Regions from separate parts of the Streptomyces sp. NPDC053560 genome, predicted to be linked through region 1. Evidence: riboswitches for the same ligand, from Rfam matches in the RefSeq annotation. Region 1 holds a riboswitch; each other region holds the start of a gene.
The links. A riboswitch is a leader RNA that binds a small molecule or an ion and turns the genes downstream of it on or off. The one in region 1 is predicted to bind cobalamin.

Region 1 (3,213 bases):
GGCCGGTGAGCATGCCCTTGACCGGGCGGTCGGTCAGGGACCGGGCGTACTCCGTCCAGCGCACCGTCATGGGCTCGGGACGGGAGATGTCACCGGCCAGGACCGGCGGCCGGACATAGCGGGTGCCGTAGGACTGGACCCAGCCGTGCTGCGTCGCGAGGTAGCCGGTGAGCTGCTCGGCGAAGTACTGCACCATGTCGTTGCGCTCGGCCTCGCCGTGCACCAGGACATCCAGGCCGGCCTTCTCCTGGAAGGAGATCACCTCCTGGATCTCCGCCTTGATGCGCTCCTCGTAGCCGGCCGTGTCGATCCGGCCCGCACGCAGGTCGGCGCGGGCGGTGCGCACCTCGCCGGTCTGCGGGAAGGAGCCGATGGTGGTGGTCGGCAGCAGGGGCAGGCCGAGGTGGGCGCGCTGCGCCGCGGCCCGTCGGTCGTACGGCTGGGAGCGCCGGCCGTCGGCCTCCGTGACGGCCGCGGTACGGGCGCGTACGGCCGGGTCGCGGGTGATGGGGGAGCCGGCGCGGGAGGCCAGGTCGGCGCGGTTGGCGGCGAGTTCGGCCGCGATCGTGTCCGTGCCCTGTGCGAGGCCCTTGGCGAGGGTGGCGATCTCGGTGATCTTCTGGCGGGCGAAGGCGAGCCAGCGCAGGATCTGCGGTGCGATGTCGCGCTCGGGGGCCGTGTCGAGGGGGACATGCAGCAGGGAGCAGGAGGCCGACACGTCGACGCGGTCGGCGAGGCCGAGGAGCGTGCCGAGCGTGGCGAGCGAGGTCTCCAGGTCGTTGACCCAGATGTTGCGGCCGTTGACCACACCGGCGACCAGCCGCTTGCCGGGCAGCCCGCCGACGGCGGCGAGGGCGTCCAGGTTGGCGGCGGCCGCCTCGGTGAAGTCCAGGGCGAGGCCCTCGACGGGTGTCTTCGCGAGCACCGGCAGGGCGTTGCCGAGGCGGTCGAAGTAGGTGGCGGCCAGCAGCTTCGGGCGGTCGGTGAGGGCGCCGAGGTCCCGGTAGGCACGCTCTGCGGCGTTCAGTTCGGCCGGGGTGCGGTCCTGTACGAGGGCGGGCTCGTCCAGCTGGACCCACTCGGCGCCGGCGGCACGCAGGTCGGCGAGGACCTCGGCGTAGACGGGGAGCAGCCGGTCCAGCAGGGTCAGCGGGTCGAAGTCGGCGGCGACGCCGGGCGCCGGCTTGGCGAGAAGCAGGTAGGTGACCGGGCCGACCAGGACCGGACGGGCCGTCAGCCCCAGGGCGACGGCCTCCTTCAGCTCGCCGACCTGCTTGGCGGAGTCGGCGGAGAACACCGTGTCCGGGCCCAGCTCGGGGACCAGGTAGTGGTAGTTGGTGTCGAACCACTTGGTCATCTCCAGCGGTGCGACGTCCCGCGTACCACGCGCCATCGCGAAGTAGCCGTCGAGGCGGTCCGCTGCGACGGCGTCGCGGTGGCGGTCGGGCACCGCACCCACCATGACGGTGGTGTCCAGCACGTGGTCGTAGTACGAGAAGTCGCCGGTCGGAACCTCGTCGATGCCGGCGTCGGCCAGCTGCTGCCAGTTGGTGCGGCGCAGTCCGGCGGCGGTGGTACGGAGGGCATCAGCGGTGACGCGGCCCTTCCAGTATCCCTCGATCGCCTTCTTCAGTTCCCGGTTCCGGCCCTGGCGCGGGTAGCCGTACACGGTGGCCCGTGCTGCCGCGGCTGCGGACTTCGCTGTCACGGAGATCTCCTTCGCGAGATGAATCCCTGAGATCCCGGCAACGGGACGAGAACGCGAAGGGGTGACCCACCGGGCGGTACGGCCTCGCGCGGCAATGCGCGGCTTCCGCCTGGTAAGAAACGCCGACCCGCCCTCGAGGTCACCGGGATGCCGCGCACGAGTCGTCCGTACGCGGGCAGATGGCAGGTCTTCGGACTCATGGGCGCGTCCTCACCGAGGAGGACACCTACTGGCCGTCGCTTCCCGGGCCCACTCGGGCCCAGTGCGTATGACGGCGGTCGTTCCCACACACCGCTGCGGGGCAGTCCCGGATTCCCACCGGGTTCCCTCTTGCGACGCATCCCGCCTGGCGGACGGGGCGAACCAGCTGCACCGGACACCCTACGGGCCGCCCCCGCCCCGTGGCGGATCACGTCCGTCATTCGGTTGGTGAGCTGAGACACACGGTCACGGTGCTGGACACGGGCAGCGGGCGGGAAGCGCCGCACGCGCACTTCCCGCCCGTTCCCTGCGAGCACGCGCCGGTTCCCTCGGCCGGCGGTGCGTTCCGGGCCCCTCAGCCCGGTGGTCCGGGCACCCTCCGTCCGGCCGTGCCGGGATCCCACTCCCGGCCGTACATGTGGAGCCCCCGGCCGGACTTGCGGCCCGGCAGCCGCCGGACGTCCCCGCTCATGGCTGCTCCACCCGGCGCACGAGGTGGGCGGCATAGGCGTCCGGAGTGAAGAAGAGCGGCAACTCGCGTGCCAGCGCGTTGCGTTCGAAGAGATCCCGCACCTCCTCGACGGGCGCCCATGGGTACTCGGCGCCGAGCGACTCGGCTTCCTCGTCGAGCAGCCGCAGGACCGTCGCCCGGTCCAGGACCCGGTGCCGGAGCCACTGCCAGATCTGGACGCGGGCGATCTCGGCGGTGGCCGCGTCCGCCATGAGACCGTCCACGGCGACCGCGCCCCGGCCGTGCAGCCAGGCGGCGAAGTAGCGCAGGGCGACCGCGATGTTGGTCCGCACGCCTTCCGCAGTGGGCCGTTCGCTGATCCGGCGCACGGACAGCAGATGCGCCGCCGTCACCTCCACGTCGTCCCGCGTCCGGTCGATCTGGTGCGGCCGGTCGCCCAGCACGCCGTCGTACGCCTCGCGGCACACCCGCACGAGGCCGGGATGGGCGACCCAGGAGCCGTCGAAACCGTCCTCCGCCTCGCGCTCCTTGTCCAGCCGCACCTTGGCGAGCGCCGCTTCGCGGGCGGCCGGGTCCTTGCTCGGCACCTGCGCCGCCATGCCACCGATCGCGTGGGCGCCCCGCTTGTGGCAGGTGCGCACCAGCAGCTCCGTGTACGCGCGCATGAACGGAGCGGTCATCGTCACCTTCGCGCGGTCCGGCAGCAGAAAGTCGGTGCGGTGTCCGAAGGTCTTGATGAGACTGAACAGGTAGTCCCAACGGCCCGCGTTGAGGCCCGAGCTGTGCTCGCGCAGTTCGTAGAGGATCTCCTCCATCTCGAATGCAGCGGTGA
Region 2 (3,213 bases), on a different contig from region 1:
GGTGTGCGGATGCGGGGCGACATGCATGCCGCCGGACTCGGTGACGTCGTCGGGGCCGTAGTGGTCGGCGAAGCACCAGGCGCCGATCGTCGTCCGGGTCCGCTGCGGCAGCGTGCGGCGTACGGTCATCGACCGGGGCCCGCCCAGCGGGACGTCACGCGGGGCGAGGATCTCAACGTTGCTCATCAGGCGTCGCCTCCCTGCGACTGGCTGGCTCCGCCGCCCGGTTCTTCGAGGGGCTCGACCTGCACGACGCGGATGCCGCGGTCGGTGAAGGGGGTGACCTGGTCGCGGAGCGCAGTGCGGTGGGTGACCAGGGTCCAGCCGGGCGGCAGCGCCGCCCAGGCGTGGAAGGGAGCGCGGCCCAGCTTCTCCGTGTGGGCCAGTACGTAGACGTGCGCCGCCCGGCGGGCCATCAGCTCCTTGAGGCGGGTCTGGCGCTGGTCGGCCTCGCAGATCCCGCCGTCGGCCGTGACGCCGTCGGCGGAGAGGAAGACCCGGTCGAAGGTCATCCGCTCCAGCGCCGCCTCGGTCAGCGGGCCCACGAACGCCTGGCTGAGCGGGCGGAGCGTACCGCCCAGGCACTCCACGTGGACGGACTCGACGTCGGCCGGTTCGTGCAGCGCCGTCAGGCCGGTCGTCGCCACGGTGAGGTCCTTCGCAGCACGCAGTTCATGCGCCAGCGCACCCACCGTCGACCCGGCGTCGAGCAGCACTGTCTCGCCCTGCTGGACCTGTGCCGCCGCCCACCGCGCGATCGCCCGCTTCTGCGCGTACGCCTCGCCGGTGCGCTGCCGGAGCGAGGCCTCGGGGTGGGCGGTGAGCGCCATCGCGCCGCCGTAGGTCCGGGCGAGGCGGCCGTCGGCGGTCAGCCGGGCCAGGTCGCGGCGGAGGGTGGAGGCGGTCACGCCGCAGCGCTGCGACAGTTCCTCGACGCTGGCCAGGCCCGTGGTGTTGGCGAGCTGCAGGATCTCCTCCCGCCGGGCCCGGGATGCGGTGGGCGGCATCTGGTGTCCTTACCGGTTCGTCGGTTCAGCGGGCGGTGGCCATCTCGGCGGCCTGCCGCAGCGCCTCGATCATGCTACCGGCCTCGGTCCTGCCGGTACCGGCGATGTCGAAGGCGGTGCCGAGGATCGCGGCGGCCTTCCGCAGCCGCGCGGCGTCGCCGATCACCACGGGACGGCACCGGCCGAGCGTGCCGGGGTCCAGCACCGCGGGGACGATGACCTCGGGTCCGATGCCGGCGCCGTCGCCCATGGTGAGGCCGATGAGGGAAGGGGCTGCCGCGCGTTCACTGGATGACTCCTTGGCTTGACGCACGGGGGCCCGCCGGCCCGGCCGGGGCCGGAAGCGCGGGGCGGGCCGCGGGCGGTGGGGGCGTACCACGCTCATCACCACACCGGCGTACCGCGGCGTTTCCGTACAAGTCCGTGGATGACCGTGGCGCTGGTCGTCAGCGGCGTCGCCATCCTGTGCGTCGGCGTCTACGGAGTCCTGGAGACGGTGGGCGTGGTCACGGCCGGTTGAGCAGCACGGCCGCGCTTGCCAGCACCGACGGCCTGGCACTACTGTCGCCACGCCTTGGTAACGGGAAATCCGGTGTGATGCCGGTGCGGCCCTCGCCACTGTGATCGGGAAGTCCGGCTCCGGCCCTCGCGGGCAGCCACTGGGTCCTTGCGACCCGGGAAGGCGGAGCACGGGCGGTGGTACCCGTGAGCCAGGAGACCGGCCTCGGCACGTCAACCATCCACGAGGTGCTGGAGAGGGTCTGCTGAGCCATGCACATTGCCGAGGGTTTTCTGCCACCGGCGCACGCGGTCGCCTGGGGCGTCGCATCGGCGCCGTTCGTCGTCCACGGAGTCCGGTCACTCACCCGTGAGGTCAGGGAGCACCCCGAGTCCACCCTGCTCCTCGGCGCTTCGGGCGCCTTCACTTTCGTCCTGTCCGCGCTGAAACTGCCGTCGGTGACCGGGAGTTGCTCGCACCCCACCGGTACCGGCCTCGGCGCCATCCTGTTCCGCCCGCCGATCATGGCGGTGCTCGGCACCATCACGCTGCTCTTCCAGGCGTTGCTGCTGGCGCACGGCGGCCTGACCACGCTCGGCGCCAACGCCTTCTCGATGGCGATCGTCGGACCGTGGGCGGGGTACGGCGTCTACCGGCTGCTGCGCCGGTACGGCGTGCCGCTGATGGTCACGGTGTTCTTCGGCGCGTTCGTCGCCGACCTGTCCACCTACTGCGTCACCAGCGTGCAGCTGGCGCTGGCCTTCCCCGACCCGGGCAGCGGCTTCCTGGGCGCGCTGGGCAAGTTCGGCTCCATCTTCGCTGTGACGCAGATCCCGCTCGCCATCAGCGAGGGGCTCCTGACCGTCCTGGTGATGCGGCTCCTGGTGCAGTCCAGCAAGGGGGAGCTGACCCGGCTGGGCGTGCTCCTGAGCGGCGGGCGGAAGCAGTCCGCCGCGACCGCGGAGGCGGCCCGGTGAAGCGCCACACGAAGATCAACGCACTGCTGCTGCTCGCGGTGGTCGCACTCGCCGTCCTGCCGCTGGCCCTCGGCCTCGGCGACCACAAGAAGGAGCCGTTCGCGGGCTCCGACGCCGAGGCGGAGACCGCGATCACCAAGATCGAGCCGGACTACGAGCCGTGGTTCTCGCCACTCTACGAACCGCCCTCCGGGGAGATCGAGTCGGCGCTGTTCGCCCTCCAGGCCGCCCTCGGCGCCGGTGTGCTCGCGTACTACTTCGGGCTGCGCCGCGGCCGCCGGCAGGGCGAGGAGCGGGCGCAGGCACGTCAGGACGACGGGCACACGCCGGACAGCGCCGGGACATCGTCCGCCGAAGGGGCCTGAGCCCCGTGCTGCCGATCGACGCGGCGGCGCACAGCAGTCGCTGGCGCCGCCGCCACCCCGTGGACAAGGCCGTGCTCGGGCTGGGACTCACCGTCCTGGCGATCTCCCTGCCGCCCTGGCCGGGCGCCGCGCTCGTCCTGCTGACGGCGCTCGCGGTACTGCTCGGCCCGGCGGGCGTGCCCGGCCGCCGGCTGTGGCGCGCGTACCGGGTACCGCTGGGCTTCTGCGTCACCGGCGCGCTGCCGCTGCTCGTCCAGGTCGGCGGCGCGCACGGCTTCGTGTCGCCGGCCGAGGGCGGCGCGGTCCGGGCCGGTGAACTGCTGCTGCGTACCTCGGCCGCCTCCCTCGGCGTGCTGCTGTTCGCC
Region 3 (3,213 bases), on a different contig from region 1:
CTGGGCTTCATGGCGATCGCGGCCGGGATCAAGGTGCAGAACGGGCAGCTGGCGATTCCGCAGCTGTTCGAGAACATGTTCCCCGACTGGTTCACGGGCGTGGCGTTCGCCGCCATCGGCATCGGTGCGCTGGTGCCCGCGGCGATCATGTCGATCGCCGCGGCGAACCTCTTCACCCGCAACATCTACAAGGACTTCCTCAAGCCCGGCGCCACGCCAGCGCAGGAGCACAAGGTCGCCAAGCTGGTGTCGCTGCTGGTGAAGGTCGGCGCGCTGGCGTTCGTCCTGACGATGGACAAGACGGTGGCGATCAACTTCCAGCTGCTGGGCGGCATCTGGATCCTGCAGACCATGCCGGCGCTGGTGGGCGGCCTGTTCACCCGCTGGTTCCACCGCTGGGCGCTGCTCGCCGGCTGGGCGGTCGGCATGGTGTACGGCACGGTCGCGGCGTACGGCGTGGCCAGCCCGACGCAGAAGCACTTCGGCGGCTCGAACGCGGAGATCCCCGGCATCGGCGAGATCGGCTACATCGGCTTGACCGCGTTCGTGCTGAACGTCCTGGTCACGGTCGTGCTGACGGTCGTACTGCGGGCCGCGAAGGCGCCGGCCGGGGTCGACGAGACCTCGCCGGAGGACTACACGGCGGACGCCGGCGACAAGGGCGTCCAGGTGGATCTGCCGCCGGCCACGGCGGGGGCCGCGCACTGATCCGCCCGCATGCGTGAGGCCGACGGGCCGCCGGTGAGAACCGGCGGCCCGTTGTCGTACCCCTGGTGCACACTGACGGCCATGGACTTCGTGATCAGGGGGATACGGGCGGCGGAGCACGCGCGGCTGGGTGAGATCACGGCCCGGGCGTATCTCGGGGGCGGGCTGCTCGACTTCGGGGCGGACGACGCGTACCTGCCCGTGCTGCGGGACGTGGCGCGCCGGGCGGCCGAGGCGGAGGTGCTGGTGGCCGTGGCGGAGGGTGAGGTGCTGGGCGGGGTGACGTTCGTGCCGGCGGGCGGGCCGTGGGCGGACATCGCGGGGCCGGGCGAGGCGGAGTTCCGGATGCTGGCGGTGGCGAAGGAGGCGCGCGGCCGGGGTGCGGGCGAGGCGCTGGTACGGGCGTGTCTGGACCGGGCGCGGGAGACTCCGGGCTGCGGTCGGCTGGTGCTGTCCACGCAGCGTGCGATGCACGGCGCCCACCGTCTCTACGGGCGGCTGGGGTTCACCCGGACGCCGGAGCGCGACTGGTCGCCGGTGCCGGGCCTCGACACCCTGCTGACGTACGCCCGGGATCTGAAACCCGGGATCTGAATCCCGAGAGCCCGCACCGGGACCTGACGCCCCGACAGCTGACACGCCGGACCTGACGTCCGCGGGCCGAGCCTCCGCAAGCGCCGCGCGGCCGCGCCGCCGCCTGCCCGCGCCGCCGGCGGCCCGTGACCATCCGTGCGTACCGCTGTACGCACAGCAGTACAGCGACACAAGATATAGGGATGGTCGCGAGAGGCGGCACAAGATGTATGCTCGTCCTCGCTGTCGCCGCAGGGGAATCCGGTGCGAATCCGGAACTGTCCCGCAACGGTGTGCCGAGTGGGTATTTACCGCCCGCTCGCGAGTCCGATGACCTGCCGACGGTACGCCCGCAGCCGTCCCGGCACGGGCGTCGAGACGTCCGGGCTCCGCGGGTTGGGCCGGTGGACGCTGCGTGGTGTGCCCGCGTGCCCGGCATGGTCCGGCGCGGCTGCCCGTACGCCTCCGTCACCCCTCCCCGGCACCGGCCGAGTGGAGGAGAGCACAAGGTGACCATCGCGCCAGCGGAGTCAGCACAAGAGGCGCAAGCGGCACAGGAGGCGCAGGCCCCTCGGACAGTGGCCGAGCGGCCCGATGACGCTCCCGGTACGGCCCTGCTGCGCACCCTGACCGGCCTCACCGCCGACCTGCCGGCCACCGACCCGGGCAAGGTCGCGGCTGCCGCGCTGCGCGGCCGGCACGCCGGTTCGGACGAGGCGGAGCTGCGGGAGCTGGCGATGGAGGCCGCGGCGGGGCTGATCGGCGACGAGCCGCAGTACTCCAAGCTGGCCGCGCGGCTGCTGACGGCCGCGATCGCCGAGGAGGCCGCGAGCCAGGGCGCGACGGGCTTCGCCGCTTCGGTCGCCACCGGTCACCGCGAGGGGCTGATCGCCGACTCCACGGCCGAGTTCGTCACCGCGCACGCCGCCGCGCTGGACGCGCTGGTCGACCGGGCGCTCGCGGACGGCGCCGACGACCGTTTCGGCTACTTCGGCCTGCGCACGGTGTACTCCCGCTACCTGCTGCGGCACCCGCTCACCCGCAAGGTCGTCGAGACGCCGCAGCACTTCCTGCTGCGGGTGGCGTGCGGCCTGGCCGAGGACCACTCCGAGCGGGCGCTCGCTGACGTCGCCGAGCTGTACGCGCTGACCAGCACGCTCTCCTACCTGCCCTCCTCCCCCACGCTCTTCAACTCCGGCACCCGTCACCCGCAGATGTCCTCCTGCTATCTGCTGGACTCGCCGCTGGACGAGCTGGACTCGATCTACGACCGGTACCACCAGGTCGCGCGCCTCTCGAAGCACGCGGGCGGCATCGGTCTGTCGTACTCCCGCGTGCGCGCCCGCGGTTCGCTGATCCGCGGCACCAACGGGCACTCCAATGGCATCGTGCCGTTCCTGCGCACGCTGGACGCCTCGGTCGCGGCCGTGAACCAGGGCGGCCGCCGCAAGGGCGCGGCCTGTGTGTACCTGGAGACCTGGCACGCGGACATCGAGGAGTTCCTGGAGCTGCGGGACAACACGGGTGAGGAGGCGCGGCGTACGCACAATCTGAACATCGCGCACTGGATCCCGGACGAGTTCATGCGCCGGGTGGAGGCCGACGCGGACTGGTCGCTGTTCTCGCCGGTGGACGCGCCGGAGCTGGTGGATCTGTACGGCGCCGAGTTCGATGCCGCGTACCGGAAGGCGGAGGCCGAGGGGAAGGCCGTCAAGGCGGTGCCGGCCCGCACGCTGTACGCCCGGATGATGCGCACGCTGGCGCAGACCGGCAATGGCTGGATGACCTTCAAGGACGCCGCGAACCGGACCGCGAACCAGACGGCGGAGCCGGGCCGGGTCGTGCACTCCTCGAACCTGTGCACGGAGATCCTGGAGGTCACGGACGACGGCGAGACGGCCGTGTGCAACCTCGGGTCCGTGAACCTGGCGG
Region 4 (3,213 bases), on a different contig from region 1:
CGCAGGATGTCGTCGCCGTGCGGCGCCGCGACCGTGCTCTCGCGCACCGCGCCGCGGAGCGACACCCGCAGGCCGTCCTCCTCGTCGATGCCGAGCCCGTGCCGGAAGGGCAGCACGCCCAGCGCCGGCCGGCCGCTCAGCTTCCTGAGCATGTCCAGCCCCGGCTCCAGCAGCGTCACGTCGCCGCGGAACTTGTTCACCACGTACCCCGCGAGGTGTGCCTGATCGGCCTCGGAGAGCAGCGCGGTGGTACCGAAGAAGGACGCGAAGACGCCGCCCCGGTCGATGTCGCCGACGACGACCACGGGGAGGCCCGCGGCGCGCGCGAGGCCCATGTTCACGATGTCGGTCCGGCGCAGGTTGATCTCCGCCGGGCTGCCCGCGCCCTCGCAGATCACCGCGTCGTGCGTACGGCGCAGCTCGGTCAGGCAGTCGGTGACCGTGCCGAGCAGCTTCTCCTGCCGCCCCTGGTGGTACCCCCGCGCGCTCAGCTCGCCCACCGGCTTGCCCAGCAGCACGACCTGGCTGCTGCGGTCGCTGCCGGGCTTGAGCAGCACCGGGTTCATCAGCGCGGTCGGCTCGACCCGGGCCGCCGCGGCCTGCATGGCCTGCGCCCGCCCGATCTCCGCGCCCTCGCGCGTCACATACGAATTGAGCGACATGTTCTGGGCCTTGAAGGGCGCCACCTTGACGCCCTTGCGCGCCAGCCAGCGGCAGATGCCCGCCGTCACCACGCTCTTGCCCGCGTCCGACGTCGTCCCCGCGACCAGCAGTCCGCCGCCGAGCCTTTCCCGCGCTCCGCTCACCGCGGCCTCCTCGTCCTTCGTGCCGCGCGCACCGCGCCCACGGCGATCCGCGCCCCGACCGTCGTCGCCAGCGCCAGCGCGCTCACCCGGCGCGAGAGGCGCACCGCACGCGCGATGTCGGCCCCCTCGACCGCGCGGGCACCGCCGTTGAGCACCGGGCGGTGCTCGACCCGCCCCGCGTACGCCAGCGTGCCGCCCAGCCGTACGCCCAGCGCCCCGGCGAACGACGCCTCCACCGGGCCCGCGTTGGGGCTCGGGTGCCGCTTGCCGTCGGCCCGCCAGGCGCGCCACGCGCCGCGCGGGTCGGGCCCGGCGGCGGTGGCCAGCAGGGCGGTCAGCCGTGCTCCCGGCCAGCCCGCCACGTCGTCCAGCCGGGCAGAGGCCCAGCCGTACCGGCGGTAGCGGTCGGACTTGTGCCCCACCATCGCGTCCAGCGTGTTCACCGCGCGGAAGGCGACCAGGCCCGGCACGCCGCCGACGGCGCCCCAGACCAGCGCGCCCACGACCGCGTCGGAGGTGTTCTCGGCGACGGACTCCACGACGGCGCGGGCCATCTGCGGCCCGTCCAGCGACTGCGGGTCGCGGCCGCACAGGTGCGGCAGCCGCTCGCGTGCCACGTCGAGGTCGCCGGCCTCCAGCGCGCCGCCGATGGCGCGCGCTTCGCGGCCCAGCGTCGTACCGCCCAGCACGGCCCAGGTGGCGGCGGCGGTCAGCGCGATGCGGGCGGGGGCGCAGCGGCGTACGGAGCGGGAGAGCAGGGCGGCGCCCAGGGCAGCTCCACCGGCGCACAGCGCGGTGTGCGCCGCGCCGTATCCGCGGTGGTCGCGCCACAGCCCGCGCTCCACGGCGGCCGCTGCCCGCCCGAAGGCGGCCACCGGGTGACCGCGGCGGGGATCGCCCACGGCCAGGTCGCCGAGAAAGCCCAGAGCCGCGCCGCACGCATAGGTGGCGTGTCCGGCACGCATCGTCGGATCAGCCCGCCGTCGTGCCTCGGCGGAACGGCCGGCCGCGGTCGCGTGCCGGGCGTACGGCGGAGGGCAGGGGTCTCGGCTCGGAGCCCGGCATGGCGTGTGTCCTCACTCAGGGTCCGCGCCCTGGCTCGACGTGACCGGCGACGAGAGTCTCCTGGCTCCCGGATCGACGCTTCCCCCGGCCTTCCAGCCCGTGCCTGTGGCGGGCCGTGGCTTCTCCTGGAGGAGCGCTCCCCGGTGACAGTGGCGGGACCGCGCCGGATTCTCACCGGACTTCCTCATCTGTCGCCGAATGGCACCGGGCAGTCCACCACGTGCCGCGAATGCCGTCAACTCACCCTTGACCTGCGACGCAGGCGTATGGCAGACCATGTGGCCGACACCACAGGACGGGGACACGCAAAGGCGCCCGGCGGCCGCGGAGTACGCGGCGCCGGGCGCCTTGGGCGCGGTGCGGGGTCAGCCGGCGACGATCAGGAAGATGCCGTAGCCGACGGCCGCGAGGCAGAGCGCGAAGCAGGCGTACCCGCCGGCGCGGGCGACGGCCGAGGAGCCGCCGGCGGCGACCGCGGTGGCGCCCGCCTCGCCCTCCTGCGCGGTCTTGCGGGACGTCCCCACGATGCCCAGGGTGAACAGGCCCACCATGCCGACGGTCACCACGAGCGTGGTGCCGAAGACCTGGCCGAGTGCAGCCCAGTCGATGTTCATGGCGTCGTTTCCTTAACGCGAGCGGCCGCGGTCAGCGGACGGCTGTGGTGGCGGGGGAGCGCTTGGCGGACTGCGCCGGGATGCCGTCGATGGTGCCGGCTCCGGCCGTGGTCGCGCCCGCGGGCGGCGGGGAGACCGTCTGGAGCGCGGTGGTGACGACACCGGCCGGCTCGATGGGCTCCACGTCGTTGACGTTGCTGTGGTCCACCGGCTTGCGCCGCGAGGCGGCCCAGATGGCACCGCAGATCGCGAGGCCCAGCACGGCGACGGTGGTGACGCCCCAGGTGCCCTGGCCCGCCAGGAAGGCGGCGCCCGCGGCGACCAGGCCGGCGGCCGGCAGGGTCAGACCCCAGGCGATCACCATGCGGCCCGCGGTCGACCAGCGCACGACGCCGCCCTTCTTGCCCAGGCCCGAGCCCATGACCGAGCCGGAGCAGACCTGGGTGGTGGAGAGCGCGAAGCCGAGGTGCGAGGAGGCCAGGATCGTGACGGCGGCGCCGGTCTGGGCGGCGAAGCCCTGCGGCGGCTGGATGTCGGTGATGCCCTTGCCCATCGTGCGGATGATCCGCCAGCCGCCCAGGTACGTGCCGAGGGCGATGGCGAGGCCGGCCGAGGCGATGACCCACATCGGCGGGTCGGCCTGCGGGGCGAGCGCGCCGCCGGTGATCAGCGCGAGGGTGATGACGCCCATCGTCTTCTGGGCGTCGTTGGTGCCGTGGGCGAGGGAG

Region 2: another riboswitch for cobalamin. It lies ahead of ACIGQF_RS22635 (energy-coupling factor ABC transporter permease); the one in region 1 lies ahead of metE (5-methyltetrahydropteroyltriglutamate--homocysteine S-methyltransferase).
Region 3: another riboswitch for cobalamin. It lies ahead of ACIGQF_RS32295 (ribonucleoside-diphosphate reductase subunit alpha); the one in region 1 lies ahead of metE (5-methyltetrahydropteroyltriglutamate--homocysteine S-methyltransferase).
Region 4: another riboswitch for cobalamin. It lies ahead of ACIGQF_RS10095 (cobalamin biosynthesis protein); the one in region 1 lies ahead of metE (5-methyltetrahydropteroyltriglutamate--homocysteine S-methyltransferase).

What each region holds. Positions count from the first base shown of each region.
Region 1 is NZ_JBITXI010000003.1:336,487-339,699, reverse strand. Features, by position in the region: gene metE (5-methyltetrahydropteroyltriglutamate--homocysteine S-methyltransferase) at 1-1,708, opposite strand, end outside; cobalamin riboswitch at 1,872-2,091, opposite strand; gene aceB (malate synthase A) at 2,378-3,213, opposite strand, start outside.
Region 2 is NZ_JBITXI010000009.1:149,227-152,439, forward strand. Features, by position in the region: gene ACIGQF_RS22620 (pirin family protein) at 1-186, opposite strand, end outside; gene ACIGQF_RS22625 (DeoR/GlpR family DNA-binding transcription regulator) at 186-1,007, opposite strand; gene ACIGQF_RS22630 (hypothetical protein) at 1,033-1,257, opposite strand; cobalamin riboswitch at 1,544-1,749, shown strand; gene ACIGQF_RS22635 (energy-coupling factor ABC transporter permease) at 1,779-2,483, shown strand; gene ACIGQF_RS22640 (energy-coupling factor ABC transporter substrate-binding protein) at 2,480-2,848, shown strand; gene cbiQ (cobalt ECF transporter T component CbiQ) at 2,854-3,213, shown strand, end outside.
Region 3 is NZ_JBITXI010000016.1:1,650-4,862, forward strand. Features, by position in the region: gene mctP (monocarboxylate uptake permease MctP) at 1-708, shown strand, start outside; gene ACIGQF_RS32290 (GNAT family N-acetyltransferase) at 790-1,302, shown strand; cobalamin riboswitch at 1,482-1,639, shown strand; gene ACIGQF_RS32295 (ribonucleoside-diphosphate reductase subunit alpha) at 1,791-3,213, shown strand, end outside.
Region 4 is NZ_JBITXI010000004.1:58,486-61,698, reverse strand. Features, by position in the region: gene ACIGQF_RS10100 (cobyric acid synthase) at 1-806, opposite strand, end outside; gene ACIGQF_RS10095 (cobalamin biosynthesis protein) at 803-1,771, opposite strand; cobalamin riboswitch at 1,925-2,059, opposite strand; gene ACIGQF_RS10090 (hypothetical protein) at 2,237-2,485, opposite strand; gene ACIGQF_RS10085 (anion permease) at 2,517-3,213, opposite strand, start outside.